2 regions of the Weizmannia sp. FSL K6-3076 genome follow, and region 1 is predicted to be linked to the other one. Evidence: a T-box and tRNA genes for the amino acid it is inferred to sense, from the RefSeq annotation. Region 1 holds a T-box; the other holds one or more tRNA genes.
What was found. The T-box of region 1 lies ahead of tyrS (tyrosine--tRNA ligase). A T-box ahead of a tRNA ligase gene usually reads a tRNA of that ligase, here a tRNA-Tyr.

Region 1 (9,885 bases):
AGGGAGTTGCACCATGGGAATAAAAAAATTGTCCAAAGCCATTACAATGGGCCAAATCAAAACCGTTATCCTGCCTTATATCCTCATTGGCATTTTATTGGTTGGCAGCATGTTCATCATCCCGCAACATTTAACCATTTGGTTTGTGTCTGTTGCCGCAATCCTTTATCTTGGTGTAGGTTTATGGTCATCCTTCCGGTTAACCGGGAAGTTATTGAAAATGAAGCAATACGCTTCCAGCCTGGAGTCGGGTAACCTGGCTGAATCGCTGGAGATTTTAGGCGCAGATGAATTTAGCACGATCTCTAATTTCTTGAATAATGCAACTGGCAATATGCGAAATCTGGTTGGAGATTTAAAAAAAGGAATAGACCGTGTAGATGCCAATTCAGATGAATTATCAGCAACCATGACGGAACTGTTTTATGTCATGGAAGATGTGAAGGAAACCATAAATGAGATGGAACATGGCGCAATGGAATTAAGTGCCAGTACGCAGCAAATTGGCGCCTCTGCTGAACAAATTGAAAGTTCAACGAAGAAATTAGCGAAAAAGGCAAATGAAGGAAAAAACATCGCGCAGGAAATTAAGAAACGGGGGACAAAAGTAAGAGAGGAAGCAACGTCATCTGCAGGCTCTTCCAATCAAATCTATACGGAAAAAGCGGAAAATATTTTGAAATCCATTCAACAAGCGAAAATTGTAGAGGAAATCAAAATGTTGGCGGATACGATTGGAAACATTGCGAATCAGACCAATCTCCTTGCCTTAAATGCATCGATCGAAGCGGCAAGGGCAGGGGAAGCAGGAAAGGGTTTTTCAGTAGTCGCTCAAGAAATCAGAAAGCTGGCTGAACAATCCACCCAATCGGTTGAAAATATCCGGGTGGTCACCAGCCAGGTCCAGCAAGCCTTTTCAAACCTTATTCATCATTCAAAAGAAATTCTGGACTATGTGGACACAAAAGTGAATCCCGACTATGAAAAGATGGTCCGTATAGGGGAACAGTACGAACGCGATGCGGAATTTTTAGACCGTATGTCGCTTGAAATCGCCCAGGCTTCGAATGACATGGCAAATGCAATTGAGGAAGTCAACAAGGCGATACAGCATGTATCTTCCACAAGCCAGCAATCTGCTGCGGGTACAGAGGAAATGTCATTTAATATTTCCGAAGTATCACTGGCAATGAAAGAAACGGCAGAAATGGTAGACCACCAGCACCAATTGGCCCATAAAATAAATGAGTCTCTCCAGAAATTCAGTTTATAAATAGCAAGTTCAGCTTATGATAGAAGCTATGCTGCAGCACGGGGATAAGCAAGAAAATGCCGGTTTGTCCCCATGCTGTTTATCATTCAACACCGCCCTATTTTTATAATCCTGCAAATTGTACTTTCTGAATCACCGCACATTGCCAACGGCAGGACAGCCAGGCATGATTCATGAATCCCCGCCATTCGGGGAAAACTGTTTCATACAGTTCGCATGAATGGGGAGGAAACGTAATGCCTGAATTGCCGGAAATGGAGACCTATAAAAAAGGGCTGGCGTCATTGATTGGCGGCTGGGCCATTACAAATGCCATGATTCAGCGGGAAAAATCGATCAATATACCTGCCGGCAAGTTTACGAAGGCCGTTGCCAATCAGAAGGTCAAATCGATTTCAAGACGCGCAAAGTATTTAATTTTCCAGCTCGAAAATGGTTCGTGCCTGCTTCTGCATCTGATGCTGGGCGGATGGATGTTTTTTGGCAAAGAGGAAGACAAACCGGACCGGACAATACAAGTCCAACTTTCTTTTGGAGACCGGCGCTTGTTTTTTATTGGGTTGCGCTTAGGATACCTGCATCTATTAACACCGGAAGCGGTTCGGGCGGAATTGGAAAAAATCGGCCCCGAACCGCTTGATCCCCATTTTACATTAGCTGTTTTTCAACAACGGATGCAACAAAGAAGGGGCATTCTTAAAACGGTACTAACCAATCAAGAAGTGCTGGCCGGGATTGGAAACCGGTATTCCGATGAAATATTATGGCATGCGCAGTTGCGGCCGGATCAAAAAACGGGCCATCTTGACAATCAGCAATTTGCCCGTCTGTATGAGTCGATCCGGTTTATTCTTCAAAAAGGGATTGAGCAGGGAGGTTATATGGAACATCCGCTGCATAAGGGAGATGGCAAAACGGGATGCTATCAAATGTACGTTCACGGCAGGGAAGATGAACCATGCCCGCGATGCAGCACCCCTATTAGGAAAAAAGAAATTTCTTCACATAAGACCTATTTTTGTCCGTATTGCCAGTATTGAAAACGTATTGCCCCTGCCGGCACTGCATTTTCCCGGCTGCCTGTCAGACTTCCCCGGCCTGCAATTTTACAAATTTTCGCTTTCCTACCTGTATGATGAGGCCGTCTGTGACATGAACAGCATCGTGGATATCGTTGACTTTTTCTCCATTTATCCGGATGCCGCCGTTTTGAATCATTTTTCTGGCCTCACTTTTTGATGGCTGCAGCTTCAATTGCACGAGTAAATCAATGATGTTGATTGTTTTATCTCCGTCCCACCGCATAGCCGGGATATGGGCAGGCAATGCTCCTTTTTGAAAAACATTTTTGAAGTTTTCTTCTGCCTGGACTGCCGCAGCTTCTCCATGGTACATGCGGACAATCGTCCTGGCCAGCAGCATTTTGGCATCGCGGGGATGCAGCAGCCCCGCTTCAACGTCGTGTGCAATTTTCATTTTTTCTTCCAGTGCTAAATCTGTGACAAGGTGAAAATACTTGGTCATCAAATGATCGGGAATCGACATCGCTTTTCCGTACATTTGATTTGGATCTTCATCAATTCCAATATAGTTGTTTTTCGATTTTGACATTTTTTCCACGCCGTCCAGGCCTTCAATAAGCGGAACGGTCAGGACAACCTGCTTTTCTTTACCGTATTGCTCCTGAAGATGCCTGCCCATCAGCAGGTTGAAGTGCTGGTCATTCCCGCCAAGTTCTACATCGCATTCCAATGCAACGGAATCATAACCCTGCATTAACGGATAGAAAAATTCATGCAGAGAGATCGGTTTGTTTGTTGCATATCTTTCTGCAAAGTCGTTCCTTTCGAGAAGCCGCGCGACAGTTGTTTTTGCTGCCATTTGAATGACGCCGGCAAAGTCTAGCCGGGCCAGCCATTCCGAGTTATAATGCAGCTCAACTTTGTCCATATCCAGCACTTTGCTGAACTGCTCAAAGTATGTTTTCGCGTTCCGTTTCACTTCTTCATCCGTCAACTGTTTTCTGGCTGCCGATTTGCCGGTTGGATCTCCAATTTTTCCGGTGTAATCCCCGATAATAAGCTGAATTACATGCCCGTTTTCCTGAAACTGTTTAAGTTTATTCAATACCACTGTGTGGCCCAAATGGATATCAGGCGCGGACGGGTCCAACCCGAGCTTGATTTTCATAGGAATGTTATTCGTAATGGATTTGGCAATTTTATTCTTGAATTCGTCTTCAGGTATGATTTCATTTGTGCCATTCTGAAAGATGGCAAACTGCCTTTCCATCTCTGCCCGCTGTGCGTCTGTCAGCTGCTCTATAAAATGATCCAATTTCTTCTCCTCCTTCTGTCCTGAAAAATTGCGTCTGCTGATTTTTATTCTCCGTCTATACAAAAAAATCCACGCCCCCCTGAAAAAAGGGACGTGGATCACGTGGTACCACCCTTATTGAAGAATGAATCTTCCGCTTCGTTTACATAACGGTTAAACCGTTCTTTGCTAATCTGATTTCACAAAGAAAGTTCCAGGATGTATTTCGTTCTTATCTTTGTACCGGCTTGCACCAACCGCCGGCTCTCTGGCACAGGGAGATAACAAACTACTGAATCCTTTCATGACTGTTTGCTTATTTAAAATGTTGACATTTATTTTAACAAAAAAGGATTTTGAAATCAATACTATGATAAATGGCTCCTTCACAGGCCTTTTAAAATCTGGTTTTGTTTCACAATCCTCCGGTACGTCGTGTATAAATTGCTGTGCCTTAATGGCACCTTTGCTTCAGTTGCCAAAGCCATATTGTTTTCATTTCTTCAATCCATGCATTGTATGATATCTGCCAGTCTTGCCAAGCCTTTTTCCAATTGGGGAAAGGAAGCATAGGAATAAGACAGGCGAAGATGGGAATGGCCATTCCTGTCATATATGTTTCCGGGGTTCAATAAGATTTTTTCACGAAGGGCGAGTTTAAATAATTTTTGCATGGATAATGTTTTTTTAAGTTTGAGCCAGATATAAAAACCGCCTGCAGGTGTATCCCAGGTTGCAATGCCTTTAAAATATCGGTTTAAGAGCCCGATTGTAAAATCCCGGCGGTTTTTTAAGGCTGTCCTGATGTCTTCAATGTATTGGCTGTAAAAACCGCTGGACAAACATTCTGCGGCGGCATACTGCGATAAGGCACTGGACCCGTAATCGGTTTGCATTTTAATATCTGCCAGCCGGTTGATGACAGGTTCAGGCCCGGCAATCCAGCCAATCCGAAGCCCGGGGCCCAATGTTTTGGACATGCTTCCGATATATAGGACCAATCCCTGGTCATCTTTTGCTTTTAAGGGTGCAGGCGGCTTTTCATCAAACCACAAATCACCGTACACATCATCTTCAATGACAGGCAGCCTTTCATTTATACATGCTGCAAGCAATGCTTTCCGCCTTGTTTCTTTCATTAAAATGCCAGTTGGGTTATGGAAATTCGGAATTGTATAAAGCAGTGCCCCGTTATGTTGCCGTTTTAGTTTCCCAATGCCTTCTGTTACAATCCCGTCATGGTCCATCCGGATGCCAAATAGATTCATGCCGGCAGACTGAAAAACATGCAGCGATTGAAGATATGAAGGAATCTCATGAAAAATCGCCGAACCCCGTTGCAACAGGCCCAAAGAAATGAACTGCAATGCCTGGATTCCGCCGGAGACAACCATAATGGAAGAGGGAGAGGCGATAATGCCTTTCGCCTTTAAATAAATGCTGATCATTTCTCTGAGATCAAAGCTGCCTTTTGGTTCCGGATATCCGAGTGTAATTTTCCGGTGGCAGTTCTGAAAGATATTTCAAATATGTTCGGCAGGCAATAATTCAGGGGACAGTTCTCCCGTTCCAAGCCGTATCATTTGCGGATTGGCTTCTGCCTTATTGATTTCCTGTATAAAAGGTTTATTCGGTTCATATGTCCCTGCTTTAACGTAATGGTGCCAGTCAGGAGGCTGGGCAGAAGCCAGTAAACTCCAGGTATTGTTGGCAACGGCAGTCCCTTTGCCAACTTTTGATTCAATCAGCCCTTCAGCAGCTAATTCCCCGAGCGCATAGACAACCGTGCTCCGGTTAACTTCAAATTTCCTTGCCAGCTCACGTTGTGTCGGCAGCCTTGTTCCTACTGGCCATTCTCCGTTTAAAATTTTTGCTTTGATATACTCGTATATTTGCTGGTACAAGGGGATATCGGAATGCTTATTCAATGTCCAATTGTCCGCCATGTTATCGTGCTCCTTTTTCTTATCATACTATTTGGTTGGCTCATTTTCCAACCAATTGGATGGAGACCAAATGGCTTCTTCCCGGTAAGATAATAAGAAAAAACAGGGAGAGATCATCGTGTCAGCAGCGTTTGTTCACGGGTTTATTTTAGCTTTGGGGCTTATCTTGCCGCTCGGAGGGCAAAATGTATTTGTCTTTAACCAAGGGGCCGTCCAGCCTTCCTTTTTGAAAGCATTGCCTGCCATTATTACCGCCTCTGTTTGCGATATGGTTTTAACGGCTTTCCGAAAGAAGTCTCCCATCCTCAAGGAATGTGAAGGTGCGAATCGCACCAATGAGTAGGTGGGAGATGAATTTCGGTTGGCTTTAGCCAAAGTTATTTTTCCAATCCTTTTCTCAACAATTCTAAGATTGCGCCTGTTCTAGTTGGAATCCCATTTTCTTTTTGATATTGCTCCAATTTTTCTAATATCGTCTTAGGCATACGAATTTCTACACGTTCTTTCTCTTCTCTCATGATTATCACCTCATATTGATTGTACGGATTTTTTACGATATAATCAATATATACGAAATTTTTCCGCACAAAGTGAGGTGAATTGATATGGCCAAGCAAAACAAAGCTTTCAAGTTTCGTTTGTTACCAAACAAAGAACAATCCGCATTATTAGCTAAGACATTTGGTTGTGTTCGCTTTGTCTACAATAAGATGTTAGCTGAACGCAAAGAAACGTATGAAAAGTTCAAGGATGATAAAGAATTGCTTAAAAAGCAAAAGTTTCCGACCCCTGCAAAATATAAAAGTGAATTTCCATTCCTAAAAGAAGTGGATTCTTTAGCTTTGGCAAATGCACAAATGAACTTACAGACTGCTTATAAGAATTTCTTTGAAGGAAACGCGGATTTTCCAAAGTTCAAAAATCGTAAAGCAAAACAATCCTATACAACTAATATGGTCAACGGAAATATTAAGCTAGAAAATGGTCATATCAAACTGCCAAAAATCAAAAAGCCAATAAAAATGAAACAGCATAGAGAGATACCTGCTGATTATAAAATCAAATCTTGCACTATTTCTAAAACAAAGACAGGCAAATACTACATTTCAATTTTGACAGAATATGAGAAAGATATTCGTCCAGTTAAAATACAAAAAGTTGTTGGTTTGGATTTTGCTATGGATGGTCTATATGTCGAGAGTGAACAGGGTAAGAAAGCCAATTACCCACGTTACTATCGGCAAGCCTTAGATAAATTAGCAAAAGCACAACGAATTCTTTCTCGAAGAAAGAAAGGTTCTGCACGTTGGAACAAGCAACGACTAGTAGTGGCTAAATTACATGAGAAAGTGGCGAACCAACGCATGAATTTTCTTCATCATAAGTCAAAAGAATTAGCTTCTAACTTTGATGCTGTCGTGATTGAGGACTTGAACATGAAAGGGATGTCTCAAGCCCTTCACTTTGGGAAAAGCGTTCATGATAACGGCTGGGGGATGTTCACTACTTTCTTAGCGTATAAGCTAAAAGAACAGGGGAAACAACTTGTGAAAATTGATAAGTGGTTTCCCTCCACTAAGAAGTGTTCATGTTGCGGCAAGGAAAAAGAAATGCCATTATCTGAACGTGTATATAAATGTTCTTGCGGCTTTGTATTAGATCGCGATCACAATTCAGCAATCAATATCAAAAATGAGGGATTACGCTTATTAGCGTTATCATAAGTAACAAAACTCTTGGAACAAGAGGGTTAGCTCGGTCAGTTTTCGTTGGCTAGTAAAAGCAACGATAAGTCGAGAAGCCCCCACTTCAATCAAACCGTAAGGTTGATAAGTGGAGGGTAGTTCACTTGCTTTGGCTGTTTTTGGTGTTTCTGTTGTTGTATTGGAATTTGTTTGGCTAAAAGCAGTATTTATGTCCGCGGGGATTTGCTTTCTAGTTTATATGGGCATTGCGACATGGAGGAGCAAACCGGCAGTTCAAAATGGAGACGGCTTATTCAATGCGAAAAAACAAATCCTTTTTGCCGCATCGGTTTCCTTATTGAATCCTCATGCGATATTGGATACCATCGGGGTAATTGGAACAAGTTCTTTAAACTATGTAGGGGTGGAAAAAGCGGCTTTCTCCATTGCCTGTATGCTTGTTTCGTGGATCTGGTTCACAGGATTGGCGATTGCGGGAAGAGGGATTGGGAGATTAGGCCAGTCAGGGAGATTTTTACGCTTCATAAACAAAGTTTCTGCAGTCATCATGTGGGGGATGGCGGTTTATATTGTTCAATCATTGGTTTAAGGCGGCGTTGCTGTAAAACGGCATGGTTTTTTCCATCCCCAGGTGTGGCTTTCACGATCGCCCGCTTTGATTTGACAACATTCAAAAATAATATCCCGTTTGATAAAAAGGACCGAACCATGTTATAAGTGTAAAAGAGGTTAAAATTTTTTTGTGTTGGACGTTTGGCCCGGTACCAGACAGGGGAGGTTATGATTTTTATTATGAAAGAAAATTTTTGGCGCGATTTACCACGGCCATTTTTTATACTGGCACCCATGGAAGATGTGACGGACGTTGTTTTTCGCCATGTTGTAAGTAAAGCGGGCAGGCCGGATGTGTTTTTTACAGAGTTTACGAACACGGAAAGTTATTGCCATCCCGAGGGGAACCAAAGTGTGCGCGGCCGCTTGGCGTTTACGGCGGATGAGCAGCCGATTGTGGCCCATATATGGGGGGACAAGCCCGAATATTTCCGGCAAATGAGCATGGGCATGGAAAAACTCGGGTTCAGCGGTGTGGATATCAATATGGGCTGCCCTGTGCCGAATGTAGCAACAAAGGGGAAGGGAAGCGGCCTGATCCGCCGTCCGGATGTTGCTGCTGAACTCATACAAGCCGCAAAAGCAGGCGGACTGCCTGTGAGTGTAAAGACGAGGCTTGGTTACACGTATGTGGATGAATGGCTGGACTGGCTTACGCACATATTGAAACAGGACATCGTGAACCTTTCCATCCATTTGCGTACAAGAAAGGAAATGAGCAAAGTGGACGCCCATTGGGAACTCATTCCGGAGATCAAAAAACTGCGTGATGAGGTGGCACCGGATACCCTTTTGACCATTAATGGGGATATCCCTGACCGTCAAACCGGCCTTAGATTAGCCCGCCAGTACGGTGTCGATGGGATTATGATCGGGCGCGGCATTTTTAAAAATCCGTTTGCCTTTGAAAAAGAGCCGAAAGAGCACAACAGCAAGGAATTGCTTGATCTTTTAAGACTGCATCTGGATCTCTTTGACAAATATTCAACAGAACTGGAGCCGCGCCCGTTTCCACCGCTTCGCCGCTTTTTTAAGATCTATGTCAAAGGCTTCCGGGGAGCGAGCGAGTTGCGAAACCAACTAATGAGCACAGATTCAACAGATGAAGTGCGCACCTTGCTTGATCACTTTGAAACAAAACAGATGGAGGGGGAAACGGTATAGCATTCCCCCTGAATACCCCCGATACAAAAACAGCCCGGTTTTTATATCCTTTTCATCGCAATAGATGCGCGGCTGTGCCAAACGGCAGGAAAGCCCCGGAGGCCAATACACCCGGCTCTTTCCATCTGCCGCGGCACCCGCACCGGCATATGATTCAGCCGTTGAAACGGCTCCCGCAGAAAAGAAACCCATCGTTCCGGGTTTTCAGCCGTTTTGGCGGCGCACAGACCCGAAAATCCCGTGAAAGTTCCAGGTTTTGCAGTAAAAATTCCGTCCAATCCGCCCGGCTTTTTACGGCAGGGGAAATCGGCATTTTCAAGTATGGGGCGCAAGCAGTAAGGTACCCCCATTCTCCGCTGTTTTTGCGGTCATAATGCCTGGCTTTGCCATATTAAGGAGGCGTGCAGGTATTTTGAATAGCAATAGAGAGGCCGGCTTAAAATAACCGTAAGAACTGATTTTTAAAAAAGAATTCAGGTGAAGAGCTTGGCAGAAAACACAAAAAAATGGTATGGATCCAGAAAGAGACCCGTGAGAAGATTGAGAAAAGATGATATTACCATTGTGGATACAGATTTGACAAAAAAAGCAGTGGTCGCAACGGCCCTCGGAAATGCGATGGAGTGGTTTGATTTCGGGATATATTCCTATTTGGCCGTCATCATCGGAAAGGTATTTTTCTCGGGGGTAACCGGCTCATTGCAACTGGTCTATTCGTTTGCTACTTTTGCTGTAGCGTTTCTCGTCCGTCCGATTGGCGGGATGTTTTTTGGCATGCTGGGCGATAAGTTCGGGCGGAAACGGATATTGGCCATTACTTTAGTGTTAATGTAACTGGCGACTTTAAGCATGGGTTTGATCCCGGGTT
Region 2 (9,885 bases), 180 kb from region 1:
CACGAGGAATCCCGCCGGAATCCGGGAGGACCATCTCCCAAGGCTAAATACTCCCTAGTGACCGATAGTGAACCAGTACCGTGAGGGAAAGGTGAAAAGCACCCCGGGAGGGGAGTGAAAGAGATCCTGAAACCGTGTGCCTACAAGTAGTCAGAGCCCGTTAACGGGTGATGGCGTGCCTTTTGTAGAATGAACCGGCGAGTTACGGTCTCATGCAAGGTTAAGCTGAAGAAGCGGAGCCGCAGCGAAAGCGAGTCTGAACAGGGCGAAAGAGTATGAGGCCGCAGACCCGAAACCAGGTGATCTACCCATGTCCAGGGTGAAGGCAAGGTAACACTTGCTGGAGGCCCGAACCCACGCACGTTGAAAAGTGCGGGGATGAGGTGTGGGTAGCGGAGAAATTCCAATCGAACTTGGAGATAGCTGGTTCTCTCCGAAATAGCTTTAGGGCTAGCCTCAAGCGAAGAGTTTTGGAGGTAGAGCACTGTTTGGACGAGGGGCCCTCATCGGGTTACCGAATTCAGACAAACTCCGAATGCCAAAAACTTATGCTTGGGAGTCAGACTGTGAGTGATAAGATCCATGGTCGAAAGGGAAACAGCCCAGACCGCCAGCTAAGGTCCCAAAGTATACGTTAAGTGGAAAAGGATGTGGCGTTGCTTAGACAACCAGGATGTTGGCTTAGAAGCAGCCATCATTCAAAGAGTGCGTAATAGCTCACTGGTCGAGTGACGCTGCGCCGAAAATGTACCGGGGCTAAACGTATCACCGAAGCTGCGGATGGACACCGTATGGTGTCCGTGGTAGGAGAGCGTTCTAAGGGCGTTGAAGCCGGACCGGAAGGACCGGTGGAGCGCTTAGAAGTGAGAATGCCGGTATGAGTAGCGAAAGAAGGGTGAGAATCCCTTCCACCGAATGCCTAAGGTTTCCTGAGGAAGGCTCGTCCGCTCAGGGTTAGTCGGGGCCTAAGCCGAGGCCGAAAGGCGTAGGCGATGGACAACAGGTTGATATTCCTGTACCGCCTCTTCACCGTTTGAACGATGGGGGGACGCAGGAGGATAGGGCAAGCGCGACACTGGTTGATCGCGTCCAAGCAGTTAGGCCGGTGCGGAGGCAAATCCTTCGCGCCAAGGCGGAGCTGTGATGGCGAGGGAAATTTTAGTACCGAAGTTCCTGATTCCACACTGCCAAGAAAAGCCTCTAGTGAGGTGAAAGGCGCCCGTACCGCAAACCGACACAGGTAGGCGAGGAGAGAATCCTAAGGTGAGCGAGAGAACTCTCGTTAAGGAACTCGGCAAAATGACCCCGTAACTTCGGGAGAAGGGGTGCTTTTTGGGGTGTATGCCCCGGGAAGCCGCAGTGAATAGGCCCAGGCGACTGTTTAGCAAAAACACAGGTCTCTGCGAAGCCGCAAGGCGAAGTATAGGGGCTGACACCTGCCCGGTGCTGGAAGGTTAAGGAGAGGGGTTAGCCGTAAGGCGAAGCTCTGAACTGAAGCCCCAGTAAACGGCGGCCGTAACTATAACGGTCCTAAGGTAGCGAAATTCCTTGTCAGGTAAGTTCTGACCCGCACGAAAGGTGTAACGATCTGGGCACTGTCTCAACGAGAGACTCGGTGAAATTATAGTACCTGTGAAGATGCAGGTTACCCGCGACAGGACGGAAAGACCCCATGGAGCTTTACTGCAGCCTGATATTGAATTTTGGTACAGCTTGTACAGGATAGGTAGGAGCCTTGGAAACCGGAGCGCCAGCTTCGGCGGAGGCATCGGTGGGATACTACCCTGGCTGTATTGAAATTCTAACCCGCACCCCTTACCGGGGTGGGAGACAGTGTCAGGCAGGCAGTTTGACTGGGGCGGTCGCCTCCTAAAAGGTAACGGAGGCGCCCAAAGGTTCCCTCAGAATGGTTGGAAATCATTCGCAGAGTGTAAAGGCATAAGGGAGCTTGACTGCGAGACTTACAAGTCGGGCAGGGACGAAAGTCGGGCTTAGTGATCCGGTGGTTCCGCATGGAAGGGCCATCGCTCAACGGATAAAAGCTACCCTGGGGATAACAGGCTGATCTCCCCCAAGAGTCCACATCGACGGGGAGGTTTGGCACCTCGATGTCGGCTCATCGCATCCTGGGGCTGTAGTCGGTCCCAAGGGTTGGGCTGTTCGCCCATTAAAGCGGTACGCGAGCTGGGTTCAGAACGTCGTGAGACAGTTCGGTCCCTATCCGTCGCGGGCGCAGGAAATTTGAGAGGAGCTGTCCTTAGTACGAGAGGACCGGGATGGACGCACCGCTGGTGTACCAGTTGTCTTGCCAAAGGCATCGCTGGGTAGCTATGTGCGGAAGGGATAAGTGCTGAAAGCATCTAAGCATGAAGCCCCCCTCAAGATGAGATTTCCCACAGTTTATACTGGTAAGATCCCTGAAAGATGATCAGGTTGATAGGTCCGGGGTGGAAGCGCGGCGACGCGTGGAGCTGACGGATACTAATCGATCGAGGACTTAACCAAATAGAAAAGTGAAGGGCGCTCGCTCATCGGCGTACGGATTTCGGAGCTTTCGACTGAGATAAAGGAAACACGGCGAGGTATCGAGCCGATGTTGACTTATCGTAGGGAGAAAGCGTAGAAATACGCTAGCCGATAGGCGCTGGAGCTAGACAATTCTCAAAGTTAGTAGCAGAAATGCATTCTCCGTTTACAGTTTTTTCTCCCATCCGGTTTTCAGGGAATCACATAATTCCTGTTGATAAGAAACGAAAACTTTGTTATAATGATTTTTGTCATTGAGGTCCGGTGGCGATGGCGGAAAGGTCACACCCGTTCCCATCCCGAACACGGAAGTTAAGCTTTCCAGCGCCGATGGTAGTTGGGGGTTTCCCCCTGCGAGAGTAGGACGTTGCCGGGCTTGTATTCCGCAGTAGCTCAGTGGTAGAGCAATCGGCTGTTAACCGATCGGTCGTAGGTTCGAATCCTACCTGCGGAGCCATTATGGAGAGCTGTCCGAGAGGCCGAAGGAGCACGATTGGAAATCGTGTAGGCGGCTAAAAGCTGTCTCAAGGGTTCGAATCCCTTGCTCTCCGTCATGATCCATATGGCCCGTTGGTCAAGCGGTTAAGACACCGCCCTTTCACGGCGGTAACACGGGTTCGAATCCCGTACGGGTCACCATTTACATATTTGGAGGATTAGCTCAGCTGGGAGAGCGTCTGCCTTACAAGCAGAGGGTCGGCGGTTCGATCCCGTCATCCTCCACCATTTTATCATCGCGGGGTGGAGCAGTCTGGTAGCTCGTCGGGCTCATAACCCGAAGGTCGCAGGTTCAAATCCTGCCCCCGCAATTTACATATAAAGGTCCCGTAGTGTAGCGGTTATCACGCCTGCCTGTCACGCAGGAGATCGCGGGTTCGATTCCCGTCGGGACCGCCATCTACATTTTACATAATTGTGGCTCGGTAGCTCAGTCGGTAGAGCAAAGGACTGAAAATCCTTGTGTCGGCGGTTCGATTCCGTCCCGAGCCACCATTTGGCCGGTCTAGCTCAATTGGTAGAGCAACTGACTTGTAATCAGTAGGTTGGGGGTTCAAGTCCTCTGGCCGGCACCACGCAATATGGAGGGGTAGCGAAGTGGCTAAACGCGGCGGACTGTAAATCCGCTCCCTCAGGGTTCGGCGGTTCGAATCCGTCCCCCTCCATTTTTTAAAGGGGCATAGTTTAAAGGTAGAACAGAGGTCTCCAAAACCTCCAGTGTGGGTTCGATTCCTACTGCCCCTGCCATTATGATGGCGGTTGTGGCGAAGTGGTTAACGCACCGGATTGTGGCTCCGGCATTCGTGGGTTCGATTCCCACCATCCGCCCCATATTTATTGGGCCATAGCCAAGCGGTAAGGCAACGGACTTTGACTCCGTCATGCGCTGGTTCGAATCCAGCTGGCCCAGTATGCGGAAGTAGTTCAGTGGTAGAACATCACCTTGCCAAGGTGGGGGTCGCGGGTTCGAATCCCGTCTTCCGCTCCATTGATGGCGGCATAGCCAAGAGGTAAGGCAGAGGTCTGCAAAACCTTTATCACCGGTTCGATTCCGGTTGCCGCCTCCATCATATTGTGCCGGTGTGGCGGAATTGGCAGACGCGCACGACTCAAAATCGTGTTCCTTCGGGAGTGTCGGTTCGACCCCGACCACCGGTATAACAGCATCACATTGAAAGCTGATGCCAAACGGAACGCTTCTCAAGATAAAGAGAAGCGTTTTTTTATTGCAATTATATTATTGAAGCCGAGCCCAATTTAAGTGGCTGCTTGAAAACGTACACTTGTGGGTATCTACAGCAATTTAACTTGTACAAAAAGGGAATTGATCTTATAAGAAATGTTTGAAAATACTATCTTAAATTTTCTATTTATAATGAGAACAAGAGCTGGGCAGCCTACTATTTACTAGGGTTGTCTTTTCTTTTTTTCACCGTAACCGTCCCATCTTTTTCAAGATAAGCCTGGTCAATTTCATCAAGTGAAAATACACCTTGCTTTCTCAATAACTCCGTCAGTTGGTTCATATCAATTTTATTTTTTTTCAGTACGACTTTGTTAATTTTTCCCTTATCGATCATCAGCGTTTTATCCCCGATAAGGAATTTTTCCAGTTTATCATAGCGGTAAATGAGGATGTCAAAAATGATTTTAATGATGACCCAAACAGAAAGCATCGCAAGAATGTAGTACCATTTTACACTTGGGTCATAAAGGCCGTTGCCGACGATTTCAGACAGCATAATGCTCCAGATGAAGTCGATTGGCGTAAGGTTTGAAATGCTTTTGGCGCCAGTACATTTTAGACAAAAAATGAGCGCAAGAAAGCCCATGATCAATTTTAATAAGTCCATGCCAATTTGCATCGCTAAACCCCTCCTTCAATGACGTTCAGTTTTCTCTCGAATGCTCACTTTTACGGGGCTTTCCAACGCTTAATCCAACTGTTTATACTGCTTCAGCAAGCATTCTATTTTTCACTTCGCCAACTTCATGCAGTTTGGATACCAATGCTCTTTCTGCTGCTTCTATAGGAAAAAGAAAACCTGTATCGGAAGAAAATCCACGCCCCGATCGTTCATAAGGATTTTTTAATTGCATTTTCCCTTAAAATCAGTGTCGTAAACGAACGTTCTCATCATTGGGATACACCGGACAGGTTAGGCAAATCATTTTGTTTTGGGAATCTGTTATTTTACAATAGATCTATCTTCACGAGTAGAAGGAAAGGAAGCGGACAATGGGTAGTCAAAAAAAGTTGAATGACGTTGCATTTTCGGTTTTAGATTTGATCCCCGTTTTATCTGGAAAGACACCGGCAGATTCGTTTAAAAATAGCCTAAGCCTCGCACAGCATGTTGAAAATTGGGGCTACAAACGATACTGGCTCGCGGAGCACCATAATATGGTGGGAGTAGCCAGCTCTGCAACGGCTGTTTTAGTCGGGTATATAGCGGCAGGGACGAAAACCATCCGTGTCGGGTCTGGCGGTGTGATGCTTCCAAATCATGCACCGCTTGTCGTGGCTGAGCAGTTTGGAACACTGGGTTCCATCTATCCAGGCAGAATTGATCTCGGCCTTGGCCGTGCGCCGGGTACAGACCAATTGACAGCTGCGGCGCTCAGAAGGAATTTAAGGGGCGGGGAAATGGATTTTCCGGATAATGTCCAAGAACTGATGAACTATTTTCTCTCGGATAAAGAACGCAGGACGTATGCACGGGCCGTCGTGGCAGAAGGGGTGGATGTTCCGGTTTGGCTTCTTGGGTCAAGTACATACAGTGCCACACTTGCTGCCAGGCTCGGCCTGCCGTTTTCGTTTGCAAGCCATTTTGCACCAGCGCAATTGTTTGATGCTTTATACCTTTATCGGGAGAACTTCAAACCGTCCAAGTATTTGCAAAAGCCATATGTGATTGCGTGTGTGAATGGCGTAGCAGCTGACACAGATGCAGAAGCAGAAAGGATCGCAACAAGCCTGTACCAGTTTTTCCTCGGCGTTATCCGTGGAAAATCGCAGACGCTGCAGCCGCCTGTCGATAGCATGAACGGGATTTGGACTCCGTTTGAAAAAGAAGCGGCATTGCGTCAGCTTGAATATGCTTTTATCGGTTCAAAACAGACAATCAAAGAGAAAATGGAAGAATTTTTGGATGATACACAGGTCGATGAGTTGATGTTTGTATCGCATATTTACAACCATGAAGAGCGGCTGCGGTCTTATGAGATCCTAAGTGAACTGAAGGAAGATCATGCGTGAATAGGGGAGCTGTTTTGCTTCCCTTTTTCGCAAAATGGTTATTGACATTTTTTACGATCTGGATATAATTATAAAAGTGACATAACAAACAGCTTTGTTTGCGATTCATAGGATCATGCCGGTGTGGCGGAATTGGCAGACGCGCACGACTCAAAATCGTGTTCCTTCGGGAGTGTCGGTTCGACCCCGACCACCGGTATCAAAAGATCACATTTCAGTTTTTCGGTAAAACGTTCCTTATAATCTAGTAAGGAGCGTTTTTTCATTTTCCGGCAGAAGTCACTCTCTTCAATCGGTGAAGGGCAGAAGGAAAGGGATGAATTTCGGTTTGCATTTACTAAAGGCTGCTTATTTGTTTTTTTCATTATTCAGTCGTAAAATAAAATAAAGAATTTAATAATAGCGAATCTAAACACAAATCACTATACTTATCAAGGCTATGAAGCATATCAGCTAGTTCCGGGCGTTCCAGATTTGTTCAGCAATCCCAATTCGCCGAAAACAAAGCATATAAGTGATATTCGTAGGCTTTGAAAACCGTTCAAGTGCGCTGATACATAACGAATTTCAGAGGAGATGGGTGAGAGTGAAGATCAGAGCTGCTGTACTACGGGAATCAGGTGCTGCTATGCCATATGCAGCAAGCAAACCGATTAAAATTGAAACATTGGAACTCGATGAACCGCAACAAGGAGAAGTGCTTGTCAAGATGAAGGCGGCCAGTTTGTGCCACTCGGATTTGTCTGTTATAAATGGCAGCAGACCCCGGCCTTTACCGATGGCTCTTGGGCATGAGGCTGCCGGTGAAGTGGTGAAAACCGGTGAAGGTGTGACGGATCTTGCGCCGGGTGACCATGTTGTTTGTGTGTTTGTACCAAGCTGTGGCGAATGCCTGCCGTGCAAGGAGGGACGCCCTGCATTATGCGAAACGGGTGCGGCTTCAAACGCGGCAGGTACTTTACCAGGAGGCGGCATCCGGCTGCATGCAAATGGTGAAGACATCATGCACCATCTCGGCGTATCCGCTTTTTCAGAATATGCTGTTGTGTCCCGTCGTTCTTTGATTAAAATTGAAAAAGACGTTCCGTTTGAAAAGCTTGCCCTTTTTGGATGCGCTGTCATTACGGGGGTCGGGGCAGTCGTGAATACAGCCCGGATTAAGTTGGGCAGCACAGTTGCGGTTGTCGGTTTGGGCGGCGTCGGATTAAGCGCATTAATCGGGGCTGTATCAGCAGGGGCGAGCCGTGTAGTAGCAGTAGATGTCAATGAAAATAAATTTGCGTTGGCAAAAAGGTTTGGAGCAACAGATGTATTTGATTCCAAAGATCCAGATGTTGTTGAGAAAATACGTGAAGCAACTGGCGGGGGACTGGATACTGTTTTTGAGACGGTAGGTGCAGTCCCGGCGATGGAAACGGCATACGCCATCACCAAGCGCGGTGGCACAACCGTTACGACAGGACTACCGGATCCAAAACATCATTTTTCTTTCCCTTATGTAACGCTGACGGCTGAGGAACGGACGCTAAAAGGTTCCTATATCGGTAGCTGTGTTCCAGAAAGGGATATTCCAAATTATATCCGGCTTTTTAAAAACGGCCGCTTGCCAGTGGATGAATTGGTAAGTGATGTCATTTCTTTGGATGAGATAAATGAGAGTTTCGACAAATTGGCTAAAGGGGATTCATCTAGAATCATGATTCGGTTCGACTAAAAGATGATTGCCAAAAAAGGTGCCCCGTGCCGATAAAGTGGCAGCCATGTTAAAACACAATAAAGAAGAGATCAAGCAACTAGAAATGAACTTAAGTATTTACATCAAGTCCGAGCACCCATTTGCATGATGACGACTTGGTACAGCAGATAACAGGGCTGGAATATTTTGTTCATTTTATAAAACGGCAAAAATTTTGATTTCCTGACTGAATCCAGCGATTCGCAAATGGTTTGAGGAGAAATATAGGATTCCGTCAGCATCCGCTTTGAGGAGGATGGCGGCAGGGTCGTATACGTGGTCTACAAAAGGCTTGGCGCCACGCAAAGTGCCAGGCCTTTTATTTACAATTTTTTCAATACAAATTATACTGAAAATACGACTTTATACATAAAAGAAGGATTACTTTCATGAATAAACCGGCATTTTTAAAACTAAGCATCTCCATGGTGATTTTTGGTTCAATCGGATTTTTCTCTAAGTATACGGGCCTGCCCGCACTGGAACTCGTTTTCGTCCGCTGTGTGAGTGCTTCAGCGATCTTAGCCGTTTACTGGCTTGCGACCGGCCAGTACAAAAAAGAGCGCTGGAGTATAAAAGAGATGCTCTTTATTTTAGGCGGAGGTGTTACGCTTGTCATCAACTGGCTTTTCTTGTTTTTGGCGTTTGAAAAAACTTCTGTCACCGCCGCGATTTCCATTTACAATACAGCTCCGCTCATTGTGCTTGTTGCAGGTTGGACGCTGTTCCGGGAAAAATTCCAATGGGGCGGACTGCTTGCCACTTTGGCGGCCTTTATCGGCACCATCATGATTACCGTAACAGCTTCCTCTGCGTTCAGCCACGTTCTCCTGGTTGGGTCGGTTTACGCATTTTGTGCGGCGATTTTTTATGCAGGTACAGTGATGATCGGCACAAGGATCAAACAGGCAAGTCCATACCTCGTCACGTTTCTGCAAACATTCATCGGGGTCATCATGCTGGCGCCTTTTGTCGACTTTTCAAAATACACTGGGCTCACTCCCGAAAACTGGACATTCAGCTTGCTGACAGGTGTCATCCATACCGGTATCGTGTATTTGCTGTTTTATGGCAGCATCCGATTTTTGCGCACGTCCGTCATCTCAGCCCTTTCTTATCTTGATCCGTGCGTTGCCATTTTGCTTGATATTTTCATCACTGGTTTCGCACCGTCCTATATGCAGGCAGCCGGCATCGCCATCATCTTTTTAGCTGTCTCCTATACAGTAAGAAAAAACAGACAGGAAGACCCGGCAACACAAAGACAAGTATAAATTGGGGCTTGCTGAACGAATCCGCTTCTGCGTTTGTCCCCACTTTGTCAGTAAGCTCTAGAAGAACTTCGAAAATGCGATTCTGTCTTTTCTATACATTGAATCAGTTTTCAAGTGCAAGCTTTTCTTTGGATTTTTATAATCCCCTTGTATTTAAATTTTTGCCAAAGCTGTCAGCATCCTTGCCAAATCTAGGAATTTTGCTTATTCAGCAAGCCCTAAATTGGCTTTCTTATCCGCAGTTTGATCTAGGGGATGGGAACGGTTATTTTTTTTTGGGGGTGGTTGGATTGTTTATGGCAGCAAAAATTCAGCAGCACTTTTTCATATGGTCGAGCTACACATCAGTTTTTGCCATCTCAACCGACGCCCGCAATCGCGGCACTTTTTCATATGGCTGAGCTGCACCATCATTTTACCGGTCACAATACATGTTCTTTATCCTCTGCAGCTCCGCTTCTTTCCCATTCTTTTAAAAGAGTGCGTTTATGGGACCCCGCATATTGCTGTTGCATTTCGCTTTCACGCCGTCCGTTTGGGATACCTGTTGATTGCCAAAAATAGAAGGCTTCCACTTTTTTTAATCTCTAAAA

Region 2: it encodes a tRNA-Tyr, which carries the amino acid that the T-box ahead of tyrS (tyrosine--tRNA ligase) is inferred to sense. The anticodon was not compared.

The regions. Positions count from the first base shown of each region.
Region 1 covers NZ_JBBOWU010000001.1:2,721,919-2,731,803, reverse strand. Annotated here, with positions in the region: gene NSS95_RS13110 (methyl-accepting chemotaxis protein) at 14-1,273, shown strand; gene mutM (bifunctional DNA-formamidopyrimidine glycosylase/DNA-(apurinic or apyrimidinic site) lyase) at 1,510-2,313, shown strand; gene tyrS (tyrosine--tRNA ligase) at 2,357-3,565, opposite strand; T-box leader at 3,695-3,904, opposite strand; gene NSS95_RS13095 (aminotransferase-like domain-containing protein) at 4,093-5,085, opposite strand; gene NSS95_RS13090 (winged helix-turn-helix domain-containing protein) at 5,113-5,535, opposite strand; partial or broken gene NSS95_RS13085 (amino acid transporter) at 5,654-5,812, shown strand; gene NSS95_RS13080 (hypothetical protein) at 5,913-6,053, opposite strand; gene NSS95_RS13075 (RNA-guided endonuclease InsQ/TnpB family protein) at 6,141-7,259, shown strand; gene NSS95_RS13070 (LysE/ArgO family amino acid transporter) at 7,369-7,830, shown strand; gene NSS95_RS13065 (tRNA dihydrouridine synthase) at 8,022-9,017, shown strand; partial or broken gene NSS95_RS13060 (MFS transporter) at 9,504-9,885, shown strand, end outside.
Region 2 covers NZ_JBBOWU010000001.1:2,544,395-2,554,279, reverse strand. Annotated here, with positions in the region: rRNA gene NSS95_RS12305 (23S ribosomal RNA) at 1-2,505, shown strand, start outside; rRNA gene rrf (5S ribosomal RNA) at 2,787-2,902, shown strand; tRNA gene NSS95_RS12295 (tRNA-Asn) at 2,909-2,983, shown strand; tRNA gene NSS95_RS12290 (tRNA-Ser) at 2,988-3,077, shown strand; tRNA gene NSS95_RS12285 (tRNA-Glu) at 3,091-3,165, shown strand; tRNA gene NSS95_RS12280 (tRNA-Val) at 3,177-3,252, shown strand; tRNA gene NSS95_RS12275 (tRNA-Met) at 3,262-3,335, shown strand; tRNA gene NSS95_RS12270 (tRNA-Asp) at 3,348-3,423, shown strand; tRNA gene NSS95_RS12265 (tRNA-Phe) at 3,444-3,519, shown strand; tRNA gene NSS95_RS12260 (tRNA-Thr) at 3,524-3,599, shown strand; tRNA gene NSS95_RS12255 (tRNA-Tyr) at 3,608-3,689, shown strand; tRNA gene NSS95_RS12250 (tRNA-Trp) at 3,698-3,771, shown strand; tRNA gene NSS95_RS12245 (tRNA-His) at 3,780-3,855, shown strand; tRNA gene NSS95_RS12240 (tRNA-Gln) at 3,863-3,934, shown strand; tRNA gene NSS95_RS12235 (tRNA-Gly) at 3,938-4,012, shown strand; tRNA gene NSS95_RS12230 (tRNA-Cys) at 4,018-4,091, shown strand; tRNA gene NSS95_RS12225 (tRNA-Leu) at 4,101-4,182, shown strand; gene NSS95_RS12220 (DUF421 domain-containing protein) at 4,425-4,889, opposite strand; gene NSS95_RS12215 (hypothetical protein) at 4,972-5,124, opposite strand; gene NSS95_RS12210 (LLM class flavin-dependent oxidoreductase) at 5,264-6,283, shown strand; tRNA gene NSS95_RS12205 (tRNA-Leu) at 6,401-6,482, shown strand; gene NSS95_RS12200 (zinc-dependent alcohol dehydrogenase family protein) at 6,870-7,997, shown strand; gene NSS95_RS12195 (DMT family transporter) at 8,408-9,292, shown strand; gene NSS95_RS12190 (hypothetical protein) at 9,421-9,693, shown strand.